DNA from 2 places in the Microbacterium sp. BWT-B31 genome. Region 1 is predicted to be linked to the other one. Evidence: predicted binding sites of a transcription regulator. Region 1 holds the regulator's gene; the other holds the start of a gene.
The links. Region 1 encodes LexA, which represses DNA repair genes until DNA is damaged. Its sites were predicted from a motif close to TCGAACANNTGTTCGA; they were not measured.
Positions count from the first base shown of each region.

Region 2: AB1K54_RS12870 (intein-containing Rv2578c family radical SAM protein) is a predicted target of LexA. The motif match lies at 1,308-1,323, and genes of this name have one in related genera.

Region 1 covers NZ_JBFECU010000003.1:35,785-39,197, reverse strand. The annotation lists gene AB1K54_RS04490 (hypothetical protein) at 1-1,011, opposite strand, end outside; gene lexA (transcriptional repressor LexA) at 1,173-1,853, opposite strand; gene AB1K54_RS04480 (LysM peptidoglycan-binding domain-containing protein) at 2,145-2,507, shown strand; gene AB1K54_RS04475 (histidinol-phosphate transaminase) at 2,532-3,413, shown strand, end outside.
Region 2 covers NZ_JBFECU010000012.1:43,563-46,975, reverse strand. The annotation lists gene AB1K54_RS12875 (M15 family metallopeptidase) at 52-1,221, opposite strand; gene AB1K54_RS12870 (intein-containing Rv2578c family radical SAM protein) at 1,333-3,413, shown strand, end outside.

The DNA.
Region 1 (3,413 bases):
CGTGGTGTCGCGCATCGCGGCCGTGATCATCGCGTAGGCCGCGTCGAGCGCGCGCGGCGGCAGGCCGAGCTGCGGCGCGCTGAGCGAGACGATGATCCGCCCGCTGTCGAGCCCGATCCACAGGAGGCCGGCGCCGACCAGGATCGCCACTCCGGTGCCGAGCAGGGCGGTGAACCGCCGGCGCGCCACGACGATGCCGACGACCAACAGCGCGAGCGCGATCACGGGCAGCCACCAGACGACGGTGACCGCGAGGCTGTAGATCGTGCCCACGAGCGCGAGCGCCTCGGATTGCACGAGCACGATGGTGTGGGTGACCGGTGGGATCGACGCCGCGAACGTGATCCCCTGATCGACCAGCCGCTGCTTGAGCTCTTCGATGATCGGACCGAGCTGGATCCCTAGGGTGCCGGCCTGGTCGATCGTGACCGCGCCGGTGCCGTCGTTGGTCGCGGTCGCGACGAGGGCGCGATGGCTCACCTGCAGCGCGCGCTCCCACACGTCGGCGAACGCGTCGGATTCGACCACGCGGGTGACGGTCGTGTCGATGAGGCTCTGGATGCCCGAGACCGCGGGCTGGCGCAGCAGGTCGAGAGCCCGCAGCGCCGCCGGCGGCAGATCGAGCGTCGCGATCCCGTCGAACAGATCGTTCGTGAAGGACTCGATGTCGAGACTGTCTTCGATCGCGGCGGTCGCCTCGCCGATGATGAGCGCCTGCACGTCGGGATCGTCGGCGAGCGGTGCGAAGGTCTGCACGAAGGCGGCCTCGTCGACGAGCTGGGTGCGGGTCCAGGTGGCGACGATCGAGATCGGGACCAGGATGCCGGCGATCACGATGCACACCGCCGAGACGAGCGCACGCCACCCGTCGCGTTTGTTCGCTCGGGAGGCGCCGCCCGGTGCGGCGGGCGTGATCGGGGTGACCGGAAGCGTGCCCCCGGTGCGCAGCCGATCGTTGTCTGCGCGAAGCGCCGCGATCTCGGCGCGCAGATCGTCGATCTCAGAAGGCATGGTCCCACCCCTCGATCGTGAACACGCAGGGAGCGTGCGACCGGCGAAGGGATCGTCCCCCCGGCGATGACGCTCACACTATCGGCGCGGACCGACATGTGCGCGCCAGGTGCGCGGTGCGAAGCCCGGGAGAGGGCGCCACGGGACCGGGAAGAAGCCGCTCAGACCGCCCGCAGGACCGCGACCACCTTGCCGAGGACCGTCGCCTCGTCGCCGAGGATCGGCTCGAACGCCGAGTTGCGCGGGAGCAGCCACGTGTGGCCGTCACGGCGGCGGAACGTCTTGACGGTGGCCTCGTCGTCGAGCATCGCGGCGACGATGTCGCCGTTCTCGGCGACGTTCTGCGCGCGCACGACGACCCAGTCGCCGTCGCAGATGGCCGCGTCGATCATCGACTCGCCGACGATCTTGAGCATGAACAGGTCGCCCTTGCCGACGAGCTGGCGGGGGAGCGGGAAGATCTCTTCGACCTGCTGGTCGGCGGTGATGGGAACGCCTGCCGCGATGCGGCCCACGAGCGGGACCAGCGCCGCGTCGCCGACCGGCGGGGCGCTGTCGGCCGGGTTCTCGGTGGCGCCGGGCAGGTCGATCAGCACCTCGAGGGCGCGGGTCTTGCCCGGGTCACGACGGAGGTAGCCGCTCAGCTCGAGCTGGTTGAGCTGATGGGTCACGCTCGAAAGCGACTTGAGGCCGACCGCGTCGCCGATCTCGCGCATGCTCGGCGGGTAGCCCTGCCGCGAGATCGAGCGCTGGATGACCTCGAGGATCGCCTGCTGCTTGTCGCTCAGGCTCTTGCGGCGACGGGTCTGAGGCTTGTCGCGTCCGGCGGTCGCGTCGGTCATCGTGGGTGCTCCTGTCTCACCCCGCCGCATGCGGCGCCGCATCGAGCGAATCCCGGGGGTGCACCGGTCTTCGAATGTCGGAGGTCGATGGTGGGGTGTTGCTATCGAAACCGTATCCGATCACGGGACGATCCGCGCGAATCGACGCGCGTGTCGCTCTTCGAAGGAACGGGCTCGACAGACAGGCTTGACGTCTCCACAAATCGAAGATACGTTCGGAAGGAAAGTTCGCATCCGATCCGCCCGGCCGCGAGTCGGGTGCGAACTTCTCGCCACCGTCGGGAGGAACACATGAGCACCTTCGCCGTCACCACCGCATCGCTCGCCCCGCGTACGCGCCTGCGCCTGACCACCCGAGGGCGGCGCGTGCTCACGCTTCTGGCGGCCCTCCCGGCCGCCGTGGCCCTGGCCGCCGCCATCGTCGGCGGGGGCGCCGCTCTGGCGTCCCGCGACGCGGGCGCGCCCGCCGGCACGTTCGAGACAGTGACCGTGCAGCCCGGCGACACGCTGTGGGCGATCGCCGAAGGGGTCGCGCCCGGGTCCGATCCGCGCGACGTGGTCGACGCGATCGTCCGACTCAATGCGCTCGGCAGCGTGGGGATCGTCGCGGGGCAGGAGCTCGCGATCCCCGCTGCGTACTCGTCGGCGCGCTGAGCCGGGCGCTCTACGATGGGAGGGGTGAGCGTAAGCCTTGACGATCTGCCCCTCCGCGACGATCTGCGCGGACTGAAGCCCTACGGCGCCCCCCAGGCGCCCCTCCCCGTGGCGCTGAACGTCAACGAGAACACGCACCCCGTTCCGCAGGACGTCGCCGACGACATCGTCGATGCGCTCGCCCACGCGCTGCGCGAGGTGAACCGCTACCCCGATCGCGAGTTCACGGCGCTGCGCGAGTCCTTCGCCGGCTATCTCGGCCACGGCCTCACGCGCGACCAGATCTGGGCCGGCAACGGCTCGAACGAGGTGCTCCAGCACATCTTGCAGGCCTTCGCCGGGCCCGGGCGCACCGCGTTCGGCTTCGCGCCGACGTACTCGATGTATCCGCTCCTCACGCAGGGCACCGGGGCGAGGTGGGTCGCGGGCAGGAGCGGTCACGACTTCACCCTCGACCCCGCCGAGGCGGCGGCCCAGATCGAGGCCGCCGCGCCGGACGTCGTGTTCCTGTGCGCGCCGAACAACCCCTCGGGCACCCCGATGCACCTCGACGTGATCGAGGCCGTGTACGACGCGGCCCCGGGAATCGTCGTGGTCGACGAGGCCTACCACGAGTTCGCGCCTCGTGATGAGCGCTCTGCGCTGACGCTGCTGCCCGGCCGCGAGCGGCTCGTCGTCTCGCGCACGATGAGCAAAGCGTTCGCCTTCGCGGGCGCGCGGGTCGGCTACCTCGCCGCGGATCCCGCATTCATCGACGCGCTCCGCCTCGTGCGGCTCCCGTACCACCTGAGCGCCCTCACGCAGGCGGCGGCGACTGCGGCGCTGCGCCACGCCCCCACGATGCTGCGGATGGTGGACGATATCGTCGCCCAGCGCGATCGCATCTCGGCGACGGTCGAGGCGCTG
Region 2 (3,413 bases), on a different contig from region 1:
ACGATACGCGAAACTCGGTGCCGCCTATTGTGGGATGCCGCAACCGCGCGGTCACGACCCCGCGGGGTAGTCGCCCGCGGCCGGCAGCCCGAAGAACTCCTCGAGCGAGCGCCAGCCCCCGGCGTGGTATTCGGCCGCGAGCTCGACGCCGACATACCGCAGATGCCACGGCTCGGCCATGTAGCCCGTGATCGGCGTCGAGCCCTCTTCGTACCTCGTGATCCAGCCGTACTCCCACGCGTGCCCGACGAGCCACGCCCCCTGAGGCGAGCCGGCGACGTCGTCCATCGTGAGGCACGATTCGAAGCACGGCAGCACGTCGGCGGCCAGTCCGCTCTGGTGCTCGCTGAATCCGGGCCGCGCGCTCTCGAGGTCGGCGTAGGCCGCACCATGCATCGAGACGTAGTCTCCGTAGACGTCGATCTGCGACCAGTAGTCCCGATAGGCGCTGGCCACCGCGATCTCGCCCGCTCCTGCCGAACGGGATGCTTCGGCCAGCGCCGTCATCGCGGCAGCCGCGTCGGGCCGCAACTGGTCGAACGGGCCGAACGTCTGAACGCCGGTGGCGCGCGCCAGCGCGGCGGGCGCGTAGTCCACCGGTGCGGACGGACGGAGCTTGTCGATCACGTTCCACACCCGGGCAGGGTCGTCGAACCCGATGCACGGCATGCCGCCGGCGACGACGGCCTCGCGGAACGCGCGCGCGCCGCCCGCCGCGGCGAGCACGGCCGAGTCGTCGCCTGCGGCGAGAGCCGCGACCACCGCGGGGTTCTCGCACGACGCGAAGGGCACCTGCCTGGGGGGCGGCGGGAGCGGCTCCTCCTGGGGATCGCCCGTCGGCGACGGCGTCGGATGGGGCGTGGGCGACGCGGCCGCGCCGACGACGCTCTGGATCGCGGCGGCCACCGGGTCGGAGGCGTCGACCCCGGCGAAGAGCACGACGGGCGCCCGTGCGTCCGCCACGGCCACCGCCGCCGTGACGACGGATGCCGACGCCACGATGAGAACGCTCCCGATCGCCGTCATGAGCGCGACGACGGCCCTCTTGCGCGTGTGCTTGCGCGCGTGGCGGGGAAGCCCTGACGGGACAGCGGCCAGCAGTTCGCTCCACGCGCTGCGGTGCGACGCGGGGGTCGTCTGGGCAGGGCGGCTCGCCCGCTCGCGCGCTTCTCGCAACGCGCGACGGGTCGTCGTGGGCATGTGCGGTGGGGGTGCCGTCACGCGTCCATTGTGACCCGTTCGCACGCACGGCCGCCAGATCGCGCGCTCGCCCTTCGATGAACCGCCGTGCGGTGGTTGACACAGTGTCGAATCTTTGTTCTACTCTCCTTCATGCGCTGGCAAGGTCAAGAGCTCGGGACGGTGGATGAGGCCGCCCTGCCCGGACTCGACCGACTGCACCCGCTCGTGCGCTCGGTCACCACTCCCGAGTTCGCCGGCATGACCTTCCACGAGGTGCTCTGCAAGTCGGCCCTCAACCATGTGCCCGGGTCGTCGTCGATGCCCTTCGACTGGACGATCAACCCGTACCGGGGCTGCAGCCATGCGTGCGCCTATTGTCTGAGCCCCGACACCTTGGTTCTGTGCGCCGACGGGCGTCAACGCCGGATCGACGAGCTGACGATCGGTCAGGAGGTCATCGGGACCGAGAAGCAGGGCGACTGCCGTCGCTACGTCGCGACCACCGTGAAGGCGAAGTGGTCCACTCGAAGGCGCGCATTCCGCGTGACGCTCGCTGACGGCACTCAGCTCGTCGCCAGTGCCGACCACCGGTTCCTCACCGAACGGGGGTGGAAGCATGTCAAAGATGTGATGGGCGGTCTTGACCAGCGACCGTCTCTCACGACCAGTAACCGGCTGATGGGACGTGGGCTGGGCGAGCGGGCTCGTCTGCGCCCGCCGTTGGACGGCGAGCATCGGCGAGGGTATCTGGCCGGCGTGAGCCGAGGTGATGGGATGCTGCTGCACGGCGCCTATCCCTATGGCGAGCGCACCGCCACGGTCCACCGATTCCGCCTGGCCCTCGCAGATCACGACGCCCTGGACAGAACCCGTCTGCTGCTCGAGGCCGAGGGCGTTCCGACCGTGACCCGCCCCTTCACGCAGGCGACGACCGCTCGGCCAGAGATGTCGGCGATCCACACTGCGCGACGAGCAGACGTCGAGACCATCGAGCGAGTCACCTCCGTTCCGAGCGTGCGTACCCCGGCGTGGCACGCGGGGTTCCTCGCCGGCCTCTTCGATGCGGCCGGCTCCTGTTCTGGTGGCGTGCTTCGCGTCAGCAACAAGAACGAAGAGACTCTTCGGCTCATCCACGACGCCCTCGACGTGCACGGCATTCCACACGTCATCGAGCCGCCGCGATCGAACAGCGTCCGTACGGTGCGCATCTCGGGCGGGCATGCGCAGCGGCGGCGGTTCTTCGCACTCACCGAGCCCGCGATCACCCGAGAGACGGCCATCGCGGGCACAGCCGTCAAGACCGTCGCGGATCTGCGCGTCGTCAGCGTGGAAGACCTCGGACACGACATCGACATGGTCGACATCACCACCGGCACCGGCGATTTCATCGCGAACGGTGTCATCAGCCACAACTGCTTCGCCCGTCCGACACACGAGTACCTCGACCTCGACGCGGGGCACGACTTCGACTCGCAGATCGTCGTGAAGGTCAACGTGGTCGACGTGCTTCGGCGCGAGCTGGCGCGGGGCACGTGGGAACGCGAACCGGTCGCGCTCGGCACCAACACCGACCCGTACCAGCGGGCCGAGGGCCGCTACCGGCTCATGCCCGGCATCATCTCGGCCCTCGCAGAGTCGGGCACGTCCTTCTCGATCCTGACCAAGGGCACGATGGTCCGTCGCGATCTGCCGTTGCTGACCGATGCCGCAGCATCCGTCTCCGTCACGATCGCCACCTCGATCGCCGTGTTCGACGATGCGCTGCAGCACTCGCTCGAACCCGGCGCTCCGACTGCGGCGGCCCGCCTCGAGACGGTGCGCGCCGCCTCCGAGGCGGGTTTTTATGTGACCGTCTTCCTGATGCCTGTGCTCCCCCACCTGACCGATTCGATCGCGTCGCTCGACCACGCGCTGACACGCATCAAGGAGGCCGGCGCCCATCGCGTCGTCTACGGCGCCCTGCATCTGCGCCCCGGCGCGAAGCAGTGGTTCATGCAGTGGCTGGGGCGGGAGCATCCCGAGCTCGTGTCTTCGTACCGCGGCCTGTACCCGGGGGCGTCGGCGTACGCGCCGAAGGCGTACCGGTCGTGGCTCGCGAAGCGCGTGCGGCCGCTCATGCGCGTGCACGGGCTGGACGGTCACGATGAAGACGACGGTCCGAGGCGAGGCCCTGTGCCGGGCCTCGCCTCCCGCACGGCCGCCGCCTCCCGCACGGCCGCCGCATCCCGCGT